4 regions of the Pseudogulbenkiania sp. AW2-16 genome follow, and region 3 is predicted to be linked to each of the others. Evidence: predicted binding sites of a transcription regulator. Region 3 holds the regulator's gene; each other region holds the start of a gene.
What was found. The regulator sigma-54, encoded in region 3, starts transcription at its own class of promoters, with help from an activator protein. The targets are predictions, from matches to a motif close to CTGGCACGCTTCATGCTT.

Region 1 (4,780 bases), 380 kb from region 3:
AAGTACGGCCACGGCAGCCTGTATCCGGACGATCTGCAGCAGCGCGCCGACGCCGACCGCTGGATGGACTGGCAGGCCACGGTGTTCAACCCGGCCCTGGTGCCGGCGATCTACAACCTGCTGCGCGTGGCCCCGGAGCAGCGCAACCAGGACGCGATCGACACCGCGCGCGTGAAGGTCGACCGGCTGGCCGGCCTGCTCGAGCAGCAGCTGGCCGGGCACACCTGGCTGAACGGCGAGCGCTTCACCATGGCCGACATCGTGCTCGGTTGCAGCGTGCATCTCTGGCTCAACCTACCGCTGGAGCGCACGTCCCGCCCGCAACTGGAGCGCTGGTACGCCGCCTTGCGTGCGCGCCCCGCCAGCACCGAGGCGCTGCAACTCCCTCTATCCTGAGGCGTGTCGATACCTTTTTCCCTGCCTCCCCAGCCGGCACGTCTCGCTATTGCAGACGGCGTGCGGCGCACTCCCGGGCCTGCACGGGCAATCTTCGGCCAACCTTTTGCCGCGCCGGACTGGCTTCCCGCCAATAAAAAACAGCAGCCCGCGGGCTGCTGTTTGTGACCGGGCGAAGCGCCGCTCAGTAGGTGTAGAACATCTGCTGGATCTTCTTGGTGTCGTTGGTCTTGGTCATGGCCAGCATCAGCAGGATACGGGCCTTCTGCGCGTTCAGCGTGTCGGATACGACGAAGTCTTCCTTGTCGTCGTTCACTTCGCCGTTGCGGGCGACGATGCCGGAACCCACGCGCGAGCTGCGTACCACGATGACGCCTTTCTGGCGGGCTTCGCGGAAGGCGGGCAGCATCTGAGCGGCCATGCTGCCGTCACCCACGCCGGCCTGGACGATGCCCTTGGCACCAGCGGCGACGTCGGCGTCCAGCGCCACGCGGTTCATGTTGGCGTAGCCGTAGACGATGTCGACTTGCGGCAGCTTGTCGAGCTTGCTGACGTCGAACTCGGTCTCGGCGGTGTGCTTGCGTACCGGCAGACGGTAGAAGTGCGGCTTGTTGTCCTGCATGTAGCCGAGGAAGCCCAGTTCCGGCGTCTTGAAGGTGTCGGCGGTGGAAGTATTGGTCTTGGTGACATCGCGGCCGGCGTTGATCTGGTCGTTCAGCGTCACCAGCACGCCCTTGCCGACGGCTTCCTTGCTTCCGGCCAGCAGCACGGCGTTGTACAGGTTGATCGGGCCGTCGGCGCTGATCGCGGTGGACAGGCGCATGGAGCCGACGATCACCACCGGCTTCTTGCTCTTCACCGTCAAGTCGAGGAAGTAGGCGGTTTCTTCGATGGTATCGGTGCCGTGGGTGATGACCACGCCGTCGACATCCTTCTGCGCCAGCAGTTCGTTGACGCGCTTGGCGAGCTTCAGCCAGACGTCGTTGGTCATGCTTTCGCTGGCGATCTGAACCACCTGTTCGCCACGCACGTTGGCGGCCTTCTTCAGTTCCGGCACGCTTTCGATCATCTTGTCGACACCGACCTTGGCGGCGGTGTAGCCGATGGTGGTGGTGGTGGAAGCACCGGTGCCGGCGATGGTGCCGCCGGTGGCCAGGATCACCACGTTGGGCAGCTTGGCCGGAGCGGCGTCTTCGGCGTGGGCGAAGGAAAAGACGGCGGAGCAAGCCAGCAGGGCGGCAGCGCGAGCAAAGCGTTTATCGACAAACATGTTCTCTCCTTTGAGGATTCATCGTGGCCAGAGCGTGATTCGCCCCGACCGGTAGAGGCGGGGTCGCCACGGCCGCCTCGATGGCGGCAGGCGGTGCGCCCCCGGCAAGCGGCGCAGGTTCTTGCGACCTGCTGCCATGTTCTAGCCCGGGTCGCTATTCAGCAGGAATCGGGCCAGCCCGCGACCAGACAAACCAAAACCCAACCCATTGATTTTTATCGAACAAATTCCGACCACCGCAACAAACTGACGGAACGCCGTACTTTCCAAGGCATTAGCGCACGGAAATCCGAACACCACACCCGCACAAGGGCGGCGGCGGCCGGCGGCGGCCTAGCTTGGGTTTTGACGACGTTTCTGTGACAATCAGCCCCTCTCGGGCAGGGACGCCACGTAACGCTTGCCTTTGCCCGCCAAAACAAGGCGTTAGCGGCTGCCGTCGCCGCCCGCCATTCACCAGCCATAGCCAGGACCAGAAGCGATGACACACGCCGCCATGCCGCCCGCCACCACGGAGCGCCGACGATGACCACGACAGCAACAGGCCCGAGCCGCCGCGTCGCCATCGTCGGCGGCGGTCCGGCCGGACTGATGGCGGCCGAAGTGCTGAGCCGGCAAGGCGCGCAGGTCGACGTCTACGACGCCATGCCCTCGGTCGGGCGCAAGTTCCTGCTGGCCGGCGTCGGCGGCATGAACATCACCCACTCCGAGCCTGCCGAGCCGTTCTTGTCTCGCTATGGCAGCCGCAGCGAGCAGTTGCGGCCCTGGCTGCAGGCCTTCGGCGGTAAGCAACTGCGCGAATGGGTGCACGGCCTGGGCATCGACACCTTCGTCGGCTCGTCCGGGCGGGTGTTTCCCACCGCGATGAAAGCCGCGCCGCTGTTGCGCGCCTGGCTGCAGCGCCTGCGCGAAGCCGGCGTACGTATCCACGTGCGCCACCGCTGGCAGGGCTGGAGCGCCGACGGCGCCCTACTGCTGAGCACGCCGGAAGGCGACAAGAGGGTGCGCGCCGACGCCGTACTGCTGGCACTGGGCGGCGGCAGCTGGGCCAAGCTGGGCTCGGACGGGGCATGGCTGCCAAGGTTGGCCGAACGCGGCGTCGAGGTCTGCCCGCTGGTGCCGTCCAACTGCGGCTTCGACGTCGGCTGGAGCGAGCACTTCCGCAGCCGCTTCGCCGGTGAGCCGCTGAAATCGGTGGTGCTGAGCTTCACCGACGCGGACGGCCGCGAGCAGCGCAAGCAGGGCGAATTCGTCGTCACCGGGGGTGGCGTCGAGGGCAGCCTGATCTACGCCTTTTCCGCCCCTCTGCGCGACGCCATCGCCGCGCACGGCAGCGCCACCATCCACCTCGACCTGGCGCCGGGCAAGGACCTGGCGCGCGTCACCGCGGAGGTGGCGCACCCGCGCGGCTCGCGCTCCCTGTCCAGCCACCTGCAAAGCCGCGTCGGGCTGAAGGGCGTGAAGATGGGCTTGCTGCGCGAGTGCCTGGACAAGGACACCATGAACGATCCGCAGCGACTGGCGGCGGCGATCAAGGCGCTGCCGGTCAAGCTCATCGCGCCGCGCCCGCTCGACGAGGCCATCAGCAGCGGCGGCGGCGTCACCTTTGCCGCGCTCGACGAGCGCCTGATGCTGCGCCAACTGCCCGGCGTGTTCTGCGCCGGCGAGATGCTGGACTGGGAAGCCCCGACCGGCGGCTACCTGCTCACCGCCTGCTTCGCCAGCGGCCGCGCCGCCGGATTGGGGGTGTGGGAGTGGCTGCAGACGCGCCGCCCCATCTGAAAACGAAGGAAACGCCATGCTCTATCTCTATGCCCCGCAGGATGCCGAGCAGCTGACGCTGCTGCTGCGCCAGGCGCTGCCCGATATCGACCTGGCGGTGTGGCCACAGGAGGTCGACAACGCGGCCGTGCGCTACGCCGTGGTGTGGAATCCGCCGGAAGGGTTTTTCGCCCGCTTTCGCCGGCTCGAGGCGGTGTTCGCGCTCGGCGCCGGGGTGGACCGCCTGCTCGCCCGTTCCGACCTGCCGGCGACGCTGCCGGTGATCCGCCTGACCGACGCCGGCATGGCGCAGCAGATGGCGGAGTACGCGCTGTACGGCGTGCTGCGCTACCAGCGCCAGTTCGACATCTACCAGCGCCAGCAGGCCGAGCACCGCTGGCAGCCGCAGCCGCCCCGGCTGGCGCACGAGGTCCGCGTCGGTGTGCTGGGGCTGGGCGCCATCGGCGCGGTAGTCGCCACCACCCTGGCCGGGCGGGGCTACACCGTGTCCGGCTGGAGCCGCAGCCCGCGCGAGCTGCCCGACGTCGCCTGCCGGCACGGCAGCGCGGCGCTGGACACTCTGCTGGCCGAGACCGACGTACTGGTGAGCGTGCTGCCGTCCACCCCGGAAACGCGCGGCCTGCTCGACAGCGAACGGCTGGCCCGGCTGCCCCATGGCGCGGCACTGATCAACGCCGGCCGCGGCGACCAACTCGACCAGGAGGCCCTGCTCACTCTGCTCGACGCCGGCCAGCTGCGCTTTGCCCAGCTCGACGTGTTCGCCAGCGAGCCGTTGGCCCCGGAGCACCCGCTGTGGACACACCCGAACGTGACCGTCACCCCGCACATTGCCGCCATCACCCTGCCCGGCCCGGCGGTAGCGCAGATCGCCGCCAGCCTGCGGGCACTACGAAGCGGGGCAAGGCCGGAAGGGTTGGTCGACCGGCAACGGGCCTATTGAGCGGACAGAAAAAAACCCGGCAGCGAAAGACTCGCGCCGGGTCCGGAGACCGGAAACAAGAGGAGGAGAAAAATTCAGTTTGTTGCAGCCGGCAGCGGTGCCAGACGACGCAGTCGCAGCGCGATGCCGAGGGACAACAGCAGGCCGCCCGTCAGCGCCAGCACCACCCCGCCCCAGCCACCCGAGCTCCACATCAGGCCCGAGGCCGAGCCCAGGCCGCTGCCGCCCAGGTAGTAGCAGCTCAGGTAGAGCGCCGAGGCCGAGGCCGCGCGCCCGGCTGGCGCGGCGGCCGATCCAGCTGCTCGCCACCGAATGCGCACCGAAGAAGCCAAAGGTAAACACGGCGATGCCGGGCACCACCAGCCACAGCGTGCCGGCCAGCGTCAGCGTCA
Region 2 (4,780 bases), 1.6 Mb from region 3:
CGGATCTTGACCAGCTCGAAGTCCATCAGCGCGCCGACCCGGTCCTCGTCGTAGGACAGCGCGGACTGCAGCTGGGCACGCTCCTGCTCGTCGAGGCTGCCCATAACCTCGTACACCACCTGGCGCGGCAGGTCGGCGGCGAGATCGGCCAGTTCGTCGGTATCGAGCTGCTCGGCGGCGGCCACCAGCTCGTGCTGCTCCATCGACTCGATGAGGGTTTCCCGCACCGCGTCGGAGACTTCCAGCAGGATTTCGCCGTCTTGCTCGGCCTTGACCAGATCCCATACCAGCAAACGGTCTTCGAGCGGCAGCGCCTCCAGAATGTGGGCGACGTCGGCGGGGTGGAGCTGGCTCAGCTTGTGCTGCAGTTCGACCAGGTTCTGCTTGTGAACCAGGTTCTCGACCAGGTCGTGCTTTTCCATCTCCTGGCGATGGACCAAGTCTTCGACCAGCCGGTGGCGCTCGATCAGGCGCTGCACCTGGCTCAGGTTTTCCTGCAGACGATCAGTGGGTTGTTTCTTTTCGACAACCGTCATGCACGCCTCCTTCCGCCTCAGCGGAAGTGCACGCGCACTGCGGTCCTGAAGGCGGGGATTATTCGATAATAGAGTAACGGGATTTCGTTACAGGATAACTGGGTAAGTCCATGCGTTAATGCCGTGCGCGGCACGGCCAAACGAAAAGAAAGGCGGGATTCTAGCACGTGAAGGCCCCGGGTTCCAGCCGGAAACCCGGGGAAAACACGCCGGATCAGGGCAATTCGGCGTAGGAAAGGCGGCGCTGGATGATATGCGCCTTGCGCGCCAGGCCGCGCGCTCCGCGGTGCTCGTCGTAATAGCGCGGATTCGGCACCATGGCGGCCAGCCTGGCGGCTTGCGACGCGGACAGGTTGCTGGCTCCGGTGCGGTAGTAGTAGCGGGAAGCCGCCTCGGCGCCGAACACCCCGTTACCCCATTCGATCACGTTGAGGTAGATCTCGAAGATGCGCCGCTTGTCCATCACCGCTTCCAGCATCACCGTGATCATGGCTTCTTCCAGCTTGCGCCAGGGGGTCTTGTGTCCGGACAGGAACAGGTTCTTGGCCAGTTGCTGGCTGATGGTCGAGCCGCCGGCGACAATCTTGCCCCGTTTCATGTTCTTCTCGAAGGCACTCTCGATGCCGTCCCAGTCGAAGCCCTCGTGGTCGACGAACTTGGCGTCCTCGGCGGCGATGATGGCGCGCTTGAGGTTGGCCGAAATGCGCTGATACGGCACCCACTTGTGGTGCAGCTCGGCGTCCGGGTTCTCTTCCTGCAGGCGCGCCAGCTGCTCGTTCATGAAGGCGCTGGCGGACGGGTTGTTGGTGCGCCAGTACAGCACGTGCCCGAAAATCCACAGGTTATACAGCACAAGGGCGGCCACCAGGGCCGCCCCGATCTTGAGCAGGAGACGCATCAGGCCAGCACGTCTCGCAGCATGTTGGTGACCTTGCGGGTTTCCGGCTGCACGCCGTGCCAGATCGAGAACGATTCGGCGGCCTGCTCGACCAGCATGCCCAAGCCGTCGGCCAGCATGCCGGCGTTTTCCGACTGGGCGCGCTTCAGGAACGGCGTCAGGCCCTTGCTGTAAACCATGTCGTAGGCCAGGGTGCGGGCGGTGAACACGCCGTACGGGACCGGCGGCAGCTCGTTGCTGAGGCTGGTCGAGGTGGCATTGATCACCAGGTCGAAGGTCTTGCCTTCCAGTCCTTCATATCCGGTGGCGTTGATCTCGCCCCAGGCGGCAAACTGGTGCGCCAGCGCCTCGGCCTTGATCAGGGTGCGGTTGGCGATGGTCAGCGCGGCCGGCTTCTGCTCCAGGATCGGCGCCAGCACACCGCGCACCGCGCCACCCGCGCCCAGGATCAGCACGCGCTGACCGGCGATCGGGAAGTCGAGGTTTTCCACGATGTCGCGCACCAGACCGACGCCGTCGGTGTTGTCGCCGTAGACCTTGCCGTCGCGGAAGGTCAGGGTGTTCACCGCCTCAGCGGCGCGCGCGCGCGGTCAGTTCGGTTGCCATGCGATAGGCGTTGCCCTTGAACGGCAGGGTGACGTTCATGCCCTTGCCGCCCGCCGCGACGAACTCGGCGACGACCTGATCGAACTTGTCGAGTTCGGCGAACAGCTTCTCGTACTGGATGTCGAGCTGGCTGGCGCGGGCGAACTCCGTATGGATGAACGGAGACTGACTGTGGGAGATGGGGTTGCCGATGACGGCGTAACGGTCGGTCATGATTCTGCTTTCTCGATATTGCTCAACGACGGCCAATACGCTTGCAGCGCGCGGCGATGTCATTAATGGTAATTCTTTCAACTCTGCACTTTGCCGCGAAGCCCGACAAACATCAACCATTTATCCCTGAATCCAGGGCAAACCACGCCCTTTCCAACCATTGATCCGGCCGCGGTGCTGCTCGGCGTCCTTGTCGCCCTCGAATCCTTCCAGCACGTTGTAGACCGTGGCGTAGCCCGACGCCGTGGCCAGGCGCGCGGCTTCGTCGGAGCGGGCACCGGAACGGCACAGGAACAGCACGACCTTTTCCTTGTCCACCTGCTGCATCAGCTGATTGGCAAAATTCGGGTTGGGCACCATGCCGGGAAAGCTGCGCAATTCGATGCGCAGCGCGTCGGGCACCACACCGACGAACTGCCATTCGGCCTGGCTGCGCACGTCGACCAGCACCGCTTCGGGAATGCCCTGCAACAGTTCATACGCCTCATCCGGCGTCACCGCGCCGGCATAAGGCAACCCTTGGGAACTGCCGCGCTCGCCGGCCCGGTGCAGAATCTCGTTGATCTTGCTCATCATCACTCTCCTTGCAAGGGGATTACATTATTTGTTTACAGTGATTATCGGGAAAGCCCCGCTCCGGCGCAAACCATGCCGAATGCACCAATATCGAGCATGGCAATAATGTGACGCACCAAACCGGAGCCTGCCATGGCACGTGCAAGTCCGGCGAGGCTTGTGCCACAATGGGCAAGCCCGCCGGAACGGGCTGGCACGCTTCCTGCTAGTTTTAGTCGCAAACCCTTAGTACAACGCATACTCTGATGCACGTAGCCCAACAGGAGAACACCATGGCGGTTGCAGACGTTTTGAAACTGATCAAGGACAACGACGTCAAATTTGTAGATCTTCGCTTTACCGATACCCGCGGTAAAGAGCAGCACGTTTCCATCCCGGCCCACGTCGTCCTCGATGACGGCGAAGAGTGGTTCGAGCACGGCCACGCTTTCGATGGCTCCTCGATCGCCGGCTGGAAAGGTATCCAGGCTTCCGACATGCTGCTGATGGCCGACCCGGCCACGGCCAAGATCGACCCGTTCTACGACGAGCCGACCGTGTTCATGTCCTGCGACGTGATCGACCCGGCCGACGGCAAGGGCTACGACCGCTGCCCGCGCTCCATCGCCAAGCGCGCAGAAGCCTACCTGAAGGCTTCCGGCATCGGTGACACCGCCTACTTCGGTCCGGAACCGGAATTCTTCGTGTTCGACTCCGTGACCTGGGGCGCCGACATGTCCGGCTGCCACGTCAAGATCCAGGCTGAAGAAGCTGCCTGGGCGTCCGCCGAACAGTTCGAAGGCGGCAACATGGGCCACCGTCCGGGCGTGAAGGGCGGCTACTTCCCGGTTCCGCCGGTCGACTCCTCGCAAGACCTGCGTTCCGCCATGGTGCTGCTGCTGGAAGAACTGGGCGTGCCGGTCGAAGTGCACCACCACGAAGTGGCTACCGCCGGCCAGAACGAAATCGGCACCAAGTTCAGCACCCTGACCCAGCGTGCCGACTGGACCCAGATCCTGAAGTACGTGGTGCACAACGTGGCCCACAGCTACGGCAAGACCGCCACCTTCATGCCGAAGCCGATCGTCGGCGACAACGGCTCGGGCATGCACGTGCACCAGTCGATCTGGAAAGACGGCGTGAACCTGTTCGCCGGTGACGGCTACGCCGGCCTGTCCGAAACCGCCCTGTACTACATCGGCGGCATCATCAAGCACGCCAAGGCGCTGAACGCCATCACCAACCCGGGCACCAACTCGTACAAGCGTCTGGTTCCGCACTACGAAGCGCCGGTGAAGCTGGCCTACTCCGCCAAGAACCGCTCCGCCTCGATCCGTATCCCGCACGTGGCCAGCCCGAAAGGCCGTCGTATCGAAGCCCGCTTCCCGGATCCGTTGGCCAACCCGTACCTGTGCTTTGCCGCGCTGATGATGGCCGGTCTGGACGGCATCCAGAACAAGATTCACCCGGGCGATGCCGCCGACAAGAACCTGTACGATCTGCCGCCGGAAGAAGACAAGCTGATCCCGACCGTGTGCGCCTCGCTCGACGAAGCCCTGGCCGCGCTGGACGCCGACCGTGAGTTCCTGACCCGTGGTGGCGTGTTCTCCAACGAGTGGATCGACGCTTACATCGAACTGAAGATGCAGGAAGTGAACCTGACCCGCATGACCACCCACCCGGTGGAATTCTCGATGTACTACAGCCTGTAATTCACGGCCCGTACCCGAATCGAACGGCAGCCTCGGCTGCCGTTTTTTGTTTTTCTGCCCAGCTGCACGGCCCGCCGGCGGGCGCCGGCTTATCCCCATGTGACGGATGACGCGGATTTGCTTATGATGAAATCACCTATCAGGATAGACCATGCAGGTTTCCCCCCACCCATGAAGACCATGATTTTCGGCCTGTTGTTGGCGTGCAGCCTGGCGCAGGCGCAGACCATCTACAAGTACGTCGACCCCAGCGGTCACGT
Region 3 (4,780 bases):
TCATGGACGTCGACGGCGTCCTCACCGACGGCCGCATCTTCTTCACCCCGGACGGTGAAGAAATCAAGGCCTTCAACACCCTCGACGGCCACGGCCTGAAGATGCTGCAGAGCACCGGCGTCAAGCTCGCCATTATCACCGGCCGCGCCGCGCGCTGCGTTGAGCACCGCGCACGCGGGCTGGGCATCGACTACTATTTCCAGGGCGTCGAGAACAAGGTCGGCGCGTTTCAGACCCTGCTCGCCCAAGCCGGCGTCGACGCCGACGCCTGCGCCTACATCGGCGACGATGTGGTCGACCTGCCGGTGATGCGCCGCGTCGGCCTCGCCGTGGCGGTGCCCGACGCCCCCAGCCTGGTGCGCCAGAACGCCCACTACGTCACCGGCTTCGGCGGCGGCCAGGGCGCGGTGCGCGAACTCTCCGAGCTCATCATGCAGGCCCAGGGCAGCTTCGATGAGGTGATGAACAGGTACCTGGCATGATCCTGCGCGCCCAGCGGCTGTTTCCCATCGTCCTCCTGGCCCTGACCGGCCTCTTGACGTTCTGGCTCGACCAGATCTCGCGCTGGACGCCGGAGACGCGCGCGCTCGACCCGAACAAGCCCGAATTCGTCGCCGAGCACTTCACCGCCCTGCGCTACGACACCACAGGCAAGGTACAAGACCAGCTCAGCGCCCAGCGCATGTGGCAGTACCCGGGCAAGGACGACCTGTTCTTCGACGCCCCCACGCTGCAGGTCTTCGCCGCCGGCGTGCTGCAGTACGACGTGCGCGGCCAGACCGGTCGTTACAACAACAAGACCCGCCAGGCCTTCTTCGACCGCCAGGTGACGCTGTTCAAGCCGGCCGACGCGCAGCGCCCGGAAACCCGCGTCGACACCTCGGTGATGTACGTCGACCTCGACAAGCGTCTGGCCCGCTCCGCGGCCCCGGTCACCATCCATTACGGCACGTCGGTAGCCCGTTCGGTCGGCTTCACCTACGACCAGCGCGCCGGCCTGCTGAAACTGCTCTCGAATGCAAGGGTCGTCTATGCGAAATAAATTCACCCTGACGCTGGCCGTGCTGGCCGGACTGTGCAGCGCCACGGCCGCTCTGGCGGAAAAAGCCGACCAGAGCAAACCGATCGAAATCAACGCCAACAGCGGCACCCTCGACCAGCTCAAAGGCCACACCGTGTGGGAAGGCAACGTCGTGGTGACGCAGGGCACGCTGCGCGTCAACGCCGACCGCGTCGTCGTCACCCGCGACGACAAGGGCAACCAGACGGTGCAGGCCACCGGCAAGGTGGTCACCTTCCGCCAGAAGATGGACGGCAAGGACGAATACATCGAAGGCCGAGGCCAGCCGCCTCGACTACACCGGCATCACCAACACCGCCGTGCTCACCGGCAACGCCCGCGTCAAGCGCGGCGAAGACCTGGTGATCGGCGACGTCATCACCTACAACACCCAGAGCCAGACCTACCAGGTCAAGGGCGGCGCCGCCACCGGTCCCAACAAGGGCCGCATCACCGTCATCCTGCAACCGCAAACCACCGGACAGCAGCCATGAACGCCAGCGTACTGAACGTCACCGGGCTGAAGAAGCGCTTCAAGAAGCGCACCGTGGTCAAGGACGTCTCGCTCAACATCGAAAGCGGCGAGGTGATCGGCCTCCTGGGGCCCAACGGCGCCGGCAAGACCACCAGCTTCTACATGATCGTCGGCCCGGTCAGCGCCGACGACGGCCGCATCCAGCTCGACCAGCAGGACATCACCCACTTCCCGATGCACCAGCGCGCCCGCCTCGGGCTCGGCTACCTGCCGCAGGAAGCATCGATCTTCCGCAAGATGACGGTGGACGAAAACGTCCGCGCCATCCTCGAGATCGCCGGCCTCAAGGGCGAGGAGCTGGAACAGGAACTGACGCTGCTGCTGGACGACCTCAACATCGCCCACCTCCGGGAAAGCAACGCGCTGGCCCTGTCCGGCGGCGAGCGCCGCCGCGTCGAGATCGCCCGCGTGCTGGCCACCCGCCCGCGCTTCATCCTGCTCGACGAACCTTTCGCCGGGGTCGACCCGATCGCCGTGATCGACATCCAGAAGATCATCTCCTTCCTCAAGGAGCGCGGCATCGGCGTACTGATCACCGACCACAACGTACGCGAAACGCTGCGCATCTGCGACCGCGCCTACATCATCAGCGACGGTGCAGTCCTGGCCTCCGGCAAGCCGCAGGCCCTCGTCGACAATGAAAAAGTTCGCCAGGTTTACCTGGGCGAACATTTCCACCTGTAATCGCCATGAAGCAGTCGCTACAGCTCAAGGTCTCGCAGCAGCTCACGCTGACCCCGCAACTGCAACAGTCGATCCGGCTGCTGCAACTGTCCACCGTCGACCTGCAAACCGAAGTCGAGCGCTTCCTGCAGGACAACCCGCTGCTGGAGCGGGGCGACGAGCCGGTCGCCGACAACACGCCGACCGAGGCCGCCGGCAGCGAGGCCGAGCCCGAGCGCCAGGAACCGGAACGCGAGGACAGCAGCGGCGAACTCACCGACTGGGGCAGCGGCAGCCGGCGCGGAGAAGACGGCGACGATTACGACCCGATGGCCAACGTGCCGCGCCCGGTCACTCTGCGCGAACACCTGCTGGCGCAGCTGGGCGAAATCGCCCTGCCCGAGCGCGACTGCGCCATCGTGCAGCTCTTGATCGAGGAACTGGACGAAGACGGCTACCTCACGATCGACCTGCAGGAACTGGCCGCCTCGCTGCCGCTGGAACTGGGCATCGAGGAAGACGAACTGGCGTTCGGTTTGAAACTGCTGCAGCAGTTCGAACCGCAGGGGGTCGGCGCCCGCTCGCTGTCCGAGTCGCTGGCGCTGCAGCTGGCCCAGCTGCCCGACAGCACCCCGGGCAAGGCCCTGGCGCACGCCATCGTCCGCGAGCACCTGACCCTGCTCGGCAATCGCGACTACACCCGGCTCAAGCGTCTCTTCGACGTCAGCGACGCCGAACTGAAGCAGGCCCAGTCCCTGATCGCCCGCCTCAACCCGCGCCCGGCCTCCGGTTTCGGCGTCGACGACACCCGCTACATCATCCCGGATATCGCCGTGCGCCGCGTCAAGGGGCGCTGGCGCGCCGAGCTCAACAACGCCGCCGTGCCGCGCCTGCGCGTCAACCAGATGTACGCCCAGATGCTCAGCGAAAACCGCGGCGGCGGCGGTGAAATGAGCTCGCGTCTACAGGAGGCGAAATGGCTGGTGAAGAATATTCAGCAACGATTTGACACCATCCTGAAAGTGGCGGAATCTATAGTCGAAAGACAGCAAGCGTTCTTTGAACACGGTGAAGTAGCCATGCGTCCACTCATCCTGCGCGACATTGCGGATGAGCTGGAACTGCACGAATCCACGGTCTCCCGTGTGACGACGCAGAAATACCTGCTGTGCCCGCGCGGCCTGTTCGAGCTGAAGTATTTCTTCGGCAGCGCACTGGAAACGGACAGCGGCGGCGAGTGCTCGGCCACCGCCATCAAGGCGCACATCCGCCAGATGATCGACGCCGAAAACCGCGCCAAACCCCTCTCCGACAGCGCCCTGGCCGACGAGCTCGCAAAACAGGGCATACAGGTTGCAAGACGCACCGTAGCGAAGTATCGTGAAGCCATGCAGATTCCACCGGTCAATCTGCGCAAGGTCCTCTGACCTTGGATTGAATCATCAGCATGCCCGGCAGCATCCGCCGGGCAGCCAACACAAGAAGGAGTAAGGTATGAACCTCAAAGTAACCGGTCTCCACCTCGACGTTACCCAACCGCTGCGTGATTACATCGAAAGCAAGCTCGAACGCATTACCCGTCATGTCGACCACGTGATCGACGTGGCGGTGACCCTGTCCGTGGACAAGCTGGTCCAGAAGGCCGAGGTCAACGTCCATCTCTCCGGCAAAGACATCCACGTCGAAGCCACCGAGTCGGACATGTACGCCGCCATCGACCTCCTGATGGACAAGCTGGATCGACAGGTTCTCAAGCACAAGGAAAAGCTGAGCGAACACCGGGCCATTCCGACACCGGCCCCGGCGCCAGAAGCCACACTCTAAGCCCTTGATTGATAAAGCGGGAACCATCAGGTTCCCGCTTTGCTTTGCACAGTCCTTTCTCTGTCACACCAAAGCAACTAGAATCGTCGGGTTTTTGGCAGCTCTCAACAGACCCCTATGAGCCTGATCGGCAAAATCCTAACTCGGGACAACGTCCTGCTCGACCTCGACGTGGCCAGCAAGAAGCGCGTCTTCGAGCAGGTAGGCCTCCTGATCGAGAACACCCGCGGCATCGCGCGCAGTGAAGTGTTCGAGTGCCTGTTCGCCCGCGAGAAGCTCGGCTCCACCGGGCTCGGGCAAGGTGTGGCCATTCCGCACGGCCGCGCCCGTGGTCTGAAAGAGGCGGCCGGTGTACTGATCCGCCTCAAATCGGCGATTCCCTTCGACGCCCCGGACGGCAAGCCGGTACAGATCCTGTTCGTGCTGCTGGTGCCGGAACAGGCCACCGACCTGCACCTGCAGGTGCTGTCGGAACTGGCCCAACTTTTCTCCAGCCGGCCACTGCGCGAGAAGCTGCTCGCCGCCCAGAATGCCGACGAGCTCTACACCCTGCTGACCGAATGGTCTCCCAATGCCTAGCATAAGCGTTCGCAAGCTCTACCACGACAACCAGCACAAACTGAACCTGAGCTGGGTTGCCGGGACCGGCGGAGCCGACAACCTGATCGGCAACGACGAGCAGCGTCCGCTGCTGGCGC
Region 4 (4,780 bases), 2.0 Mb from region 3:
ATGTAGAGCTCCCAGCCGGAGTCGACGCCGATGATGCCGACGTCCTTGATGCCCGATTCGGCGCAGTTGCGCGGGCAGCCGGAGACCGCCAGCTTGACCTTGGCCGGGCTCCACATGCCGGTGAGGTCCTTCTCCAGGTCGATGCCCATCTGGGTGGAATCCTGCGTGCCGAAGCGGCAGAACTCGGAGCCGACGCAGGTCTTCACGGTGCGCAGGCTCTTGCCGTAGGCGTGGCCGGACGGCATGTCGAGGTCGGCCCAGACCTTGGGCAGGTCTTCCTTCTTCACGCCCAAGAGGTCGATGCGCTGGCCGCCGGTGACTTTCACCATCGGGATGGCGTACTTGTCGGCGACGTCGGCGATGCGGCGCAGCTCGGAGGCGTTGGTGACGCCGCCCCACATGCGCGGGATCACCGAGTAGGTGCCGTCCTTCTGGATGTTGGCGTGCACGCGCTCGTTGATGAAGCGCGACTGCGGATCGTCCTTGGCTTCGCCCGGCCAGGTCGAAATCAGGTAGTAGTTGATCGCCGGGCGGCAGGTGGCGCAGCCGTCCGGGGTGCGCCATTCGAGGAAGTCCATCACCTGGCGCAGGCTGGTCAGGTGCTGTTCGCGGATCACCTTGCGCACGCCGCCATGGGTGTGTTCGGTACAGCCGCACACCGGTTTCTCGGACTTGGGCTTGACGTCGGCGGCACCGCCGACGCAGTTGATCAGGATCTGCTCGACCAGGCCGGTGCACGAACCGCAGGAGCTGGCGGCCTTGGTGTGCTTCTTGATCTCGTCGACGGTGAACAGGCCCTTTTCCTGGATCGCCTTGACGATGGTGCCCTTGCACACGCCGTTGCAGCCGCACACTTCGGCGTCGTCCGGCATGCCGACGACTTTGCTCTGGCCGGCGTGGCCGACGTCGCCCTGCCCGCCTTCGCCCAGCATCAGCACGTCGCGCATCTCGGCCACCGACTTGCCTTCGCGGATCAGGCGGAAGTACCAGGCGCCGTCGGCGGTGTCGCCGTACAGGCAGGCGCCAACCAGTTTGTTGTCCTTCAGCACCAGCTTCTTGTAGAGGCCACCCATCGGGTCGGACAGGGTGATGGCCTCGGTGCCGTCGTCGCCCATGAAGTCGCCGGCAGAGAATAGGTCGATGCCGGTGACCTTGAGCTTGGTCGAGGTGGCGGCCGGCACGTAACGACCGATGCCGTAGTGCGCCAGGTGGTTGGCGGCGACCTTGGCCATGTCGAACAGCGGGGCGACCAGGCCGTAGGCCACGCCGCGGTGGCTGACGCACTCGCCGACGGCGTAGACGCGCGGGTCGTAGGTCTGCATGGTGTCGTTCACCACCACACCGCGGTTGCAGTAGAGACCGGATTTTTCGGCCAACTCGGCGTTCGGGCGGATGCCGACGGCCATCACCACCAGGTCGCCCGGGATTTCCTCGCCGTCGGCGAAGCGCAGGCCGGCAACGCGGCCGGTGCCGTTGTCGAGCAGCGCGGCGGTCTGCTTCTGCAGGTGGAAGGCGATGCCGCGGTCTTCCAGGCTCTGCTGCAGCAGCTTGGCGGCGGTACGGTCGAGCTGGCGATCGAGCAGCCATTCGCCGAGATGCACCACGCTCACCTCCATGCCGCGCGCCATCAGGCCGTTGGCGGCTTCCAGGCCCAACAGGCCGCCGCCGATGACCACGGCTTTCTTGTACTTCTGGCTGGCCTCGATCATCAGGTTGACGTCGCGGATGTCGCGGAAGGTCACCACGCCGTCGAGGTCCTTGCCCGGCACCGGCAGGATGAAGGGGTTGGAGCCGGTGGCGAGCAGCAGGCGGTCGTACGGCGCCTCGGTGCCGTCGGAGGTGCGCACCACGCGCTTGACGCGGTCGATCTCGGTGACTTCCTTGCCCATGTGCAGGGTGATGCCGTTTTCGGCGTACCACTCCACCTCGTTGAGCATGATCTCCTTCAGCGTCTGTTCTCCCGACAGCACCGGCGACAGCAGGATGCGGTTGTAGTTGGGGTGCGGCTCGGCGCCGAAGACGGTGATGTCGTAGAAGTCGGGCATGAGCTTGAGCAGCTCTTCCAGCGTGCGTACGCCGGCCATGCCGTTGCCTACCATGACGAGTTTCGGTTTGTTCATCGGGATCTCCTTAGCATCGTGGCTACGCCGCATTCACCCTTGCCGCAGCGAGACCAAATAAAAAAAGTCCGTTCCCATGGATTCCCCCATGTTGAACGGACCTCTTTGTCCTTACCCGCTTCACCGCCATTGGCAAACCGGGCATTGTTGTCTGCTGCATTACTAGCAAGCACCGTGCCAGCTTCAGGATGCCCCTTTGGCGGGGGTTCCAGGCCATTGCCCGGTTGCGACCAGTACGTTGCAGTGCACCAACGCACCAAGAGCGTGCACGGTGCGTCACGCCCGCTATTTCTGCAGCATCAACCACAAGCCGGCCAGGCTTACCATGGCCCCGCCCAGGCGCAGTAGCGAGGGTTGCTCACGAAACAGCAAGAAGCCCAGCGGCAGCAGCACCAGGGTGCTGATCACGTTGGCGCTGAGCGAGGCCACGCCCATCTGCCAGCCGGCGCGGTAGGCCAGCAGAAAACCCAGCTCGATACCGAGGATGCCGAGCGCGACGCCGCTGCTGCTCCAGTTCACCGCCAGCAGGCTGCGGCTGCCGGGGCTGAACAGCATGCCGACGAGGCACAGCAGCATGGCCAGGCCGTAGCTCACGGCCAGGGTCAGGAACGGATTCACCGCTTGCGGTACGTGCTTGAGCGACAAGTGGTAGATCACCGAGCCGGCGACCGCCAGCAACAAGGCAGACAGATACATGATGGACTCCCTATAAAGTGGATGCCTCCATGCTATCGGCCCGAATCGGGTATAGGTAGACTGTCGTTTACTATGCCGGTTATAAGGAATTTTTATGGCTATAGACCTGGATACCGCCTTGCTGCGCGCTTTCGTCAGCGTGGTGCGCCATGGCAGCATCAACCGCGCCGCCACCATGCTGCAGCGCACCCAGCCCGCCGTCAGCCTGCAGATCCGCAAACTGGAGCAGCAGCTTGGCCAGCCCCTGCTGGAGCGTTCGCCACGCGGCATCCGGCTGACCGGGGCCGGCGAGGCGCTGCTGCCCTACGCCGAGCGCCTGCTGACACTGACCGACCAGTTGGTGCCGGGGCTGGGCGGCCTGCCCGCCAGCGTGCAGCACCGCCGCATCGGCATCATGGAGGATTTCACCGGCACCCGGTTGCCGCGCGTGCTGGCGGATTTCGCCAGCGTGCATCCGGGACTGCGCCTGTCGGTGACGGTGGGGCTGAAGGCGGAGCTGTTCGCCGCGATGAACGCCGGCGAACTCGACGTCATGGTGAGTTCGCCACTGGCCGACAGCGGCCTGCTGCCGAAGCCGGACGCCCAGTTCCTGTGCCCACTGGCGTGGTTCGCCGCGCGCGGCAAGGTGCTGCCGTCGTCGTCATCCTCCTTGCCGCTGGTGATTTTCAGTGCCCCCTGCTCGTGGCGCGAACAGACGCTGGCGACCCTGAACCGGGCCGGCCAGCCCTGGCATATCGTGTTCGAAAGCGCCAGCCTGCCCGCCATCCAGGCGGCGGTGGAGGCCGGCCTGGGGGTGGCGGCGATGCTGGCGGACACGCCGCCCGACCACAGCCGCTGCATCAACGACGGCAGCCTGCCGCCGCTGCCCGGCATGCCGGTCGGCGTCTACCGTCAAAACGGCGACGGCGACCCGCTGACGCGGCAACTGGCGGAATTGTTCTGCCGCGAGTTGGACATGCCCGTAGCGACGGCAGCCTGAGCCCCGCCGCTCACCACACCAGCAGCAGGTACACCAGCACCAGGTTGAGCAGCAGCGACACCAGGGCGATGGCGCGCCACAGTTTGAGCGGCGCGCGCTCGGCCCACGGCACGCGGCGGCGCACGGAAACCGGCTGCGCGTCGCCCTTTTCCAACGCCAGCAGCAATTCTTCCTCGGTCTCGAAACGGCGTGCCGGGTCGCGCTCGACCGCCTTCAGCAGCACGTTTTCCAGCCACAGCGGCAGATCCGGGCGGTAGCGCGTCGGCAGTTCCGGGGTGCCGAAACGCGGGTGCTGGAACGGTTCCACCTCGCCGTAGGGGTAGTGGCCGGTCAGCAGCCAGTACAGCGTCACGCCAGCGGCGTAGAGATCGGTGCGCACGTTGGCCGAAGCGCCCTCGAACAGCTCCGGCGCCATGTAGCTCGGCGTGCCCGGCACCGCACCGTCGCGGTCGACGGTGAGCCCGGGGCAGTACGCCACGCCCAGGTCCAGCAGGCGCAGCTTGTCGTCGTGATCGATATGGACGTTTTCCGGCTTGACGTCGCGATGCACGATGTTGAGCCGGTGCAGCGCCGCCAGCGCGCGCGTCAGGCGCAGGCCGATCTTCACCACCTCGCTCAGACCGATGCTGCCGCCCTCACGCTGGCGCCGTTCCGCCAGGTTTTCGCCGGCGTACCAGCGCAGCAGGTAGTAGAGGTGCTGCCGTGCCGGCAGCGGCTTGACCTCGGCGAAGTAATGCGCGGTCAGGCGTTTCTGCAGCCACTCCTCGACTAGCAGCGCCTGCTCGGCCTGGCTGTCGCCGGCCAAGGTCGGCGGCAGCGTCTTCATCACCCAGCGTTTGCCAGCGCTGTCGAGCACGCGGTAGGCGAGCCCGGACGGGGCGTCGTTCAGCACCGCCTCCACGGTGAGGCCGTCGAACTCCTGCCCCGGCTTGAGCCGCGGCGGCAACGACTGGAAGGCGCCGCGCGCCAGCTCGTCGCCAAGGTT

Region 1: ABKF58_RS11125 (type II asparaginase) is a predicted target of sigma-54. The motif match lies at 1,826-1,843, and genes of this name have one in related genera.
Region 2: glnA (glutamate--ammonia ligase) is a predicted target of sigma-54. The motif match lies at 3,020-3,037, and genes of this name have one in related genera.
Region 4: nirB (nitrite reductase large subunit NirB) is a predicted target of sigma-54. The motif match lies at 2,284-2,301, and genes of this name have one in related genera.

Annotation. Positions count from the first base shown of each region.
Region 1 covers NZ_CP157668.1:2,265,129-2,269,908, reverse strand. The annotation lists gene ABKF58_RS11130 (glutathione S-transferase family protein) at 1-396, shown strand, start outside; gene ABKF58_RS11125 (type II asparaginase) at 581-1,666, opposite strand; gene ABKF58_RS11120 (TIGR03862 family flavoprotein) at 2,192-3,448, shown strand; gene ABKF58_RS11115 (2-hydroxyacid dehydrogenase) at 3,465-4,388, shown strand; gene ABKF58_RS11110 (MFS transporter) at 4,335-4,780, opposite strand, start outside.
Region 2 covers NZ_CP157668.1:331,633-336,412, forward strand. The annotation lists gene mgtE (magnesium transporter) at 1-536, opposite strand, end outside; gene mtgA (monofunctional biosynthetic peptidoglycan transglycosylase) at 751-1,434, opposite strand; partial or broken gene aroE (shikimate dehydrogenase) at 1,434-2,253, opposite strand; gene ABKF58_RS01605 (rhodanese-like domain-containing protein) at 2,374-2,829, opposite strand; gene glnA (glutamate--ammonia ligase) at 3,102-4,520, shown strand; gene ABKF58_RS01615 (DUF4124 domain-containing protein) at 4,692-4,780, shown strand, end outside.
Region 3 covers NZ_CP157668.1:1,888,001-1,892,780, reverse strand. The annotation lists gene kdsC (3-deoxy-manno-octulosonate-8-phosphatase KdsC) at 1-482, shown strand, start outside; gene lptC (LPS export ABC transporter periplasmic protein LptC) at 479-1,042, shown strand; partial or broken gene ABKF58_RS09210 (LptA/OstA family protein) at 1,017-1,286, shown strand; gene lptB (LPS export ABC transporter ATP-binding protein) at 1,551-2,279, shown strand; gene ABKF58_RS09200 (RNA polymerase factor sigma-54) at 2,285-3,685, shown strand; gene hpf (ribosome hibernation-promoting factor, HPF/YfiA family) at 3,753-4,082, shown strand; gene ptsN (PTS IIA-like nitrogen regulatory protein PtsN) at 4,200-4,661, shown strand; gene hprK (HPr(Ser) kinase/phosphatase) at 4,654-4,780, shown strand, end outside.
Region 4 covers NZ_CP157668.1:3,852,629-3,857,408, forward strand. The annotation lists gene nirB (nitrite reductase large subunit NirB) at 1-2,120, opposite strand, end outside; gene ABKF58_RS18590 (EamA family transporter) at 2,406-2,816, opposite strand; gene ABKF58_RS18595 (LysR family transcriptional regulator) at 2,911-3,795, shown strand; gene ABKF58_RS18600 (bifunctional protein-serine/threonine kinase/phosphatase) at 3,806-4,780, opposite strand, start outside.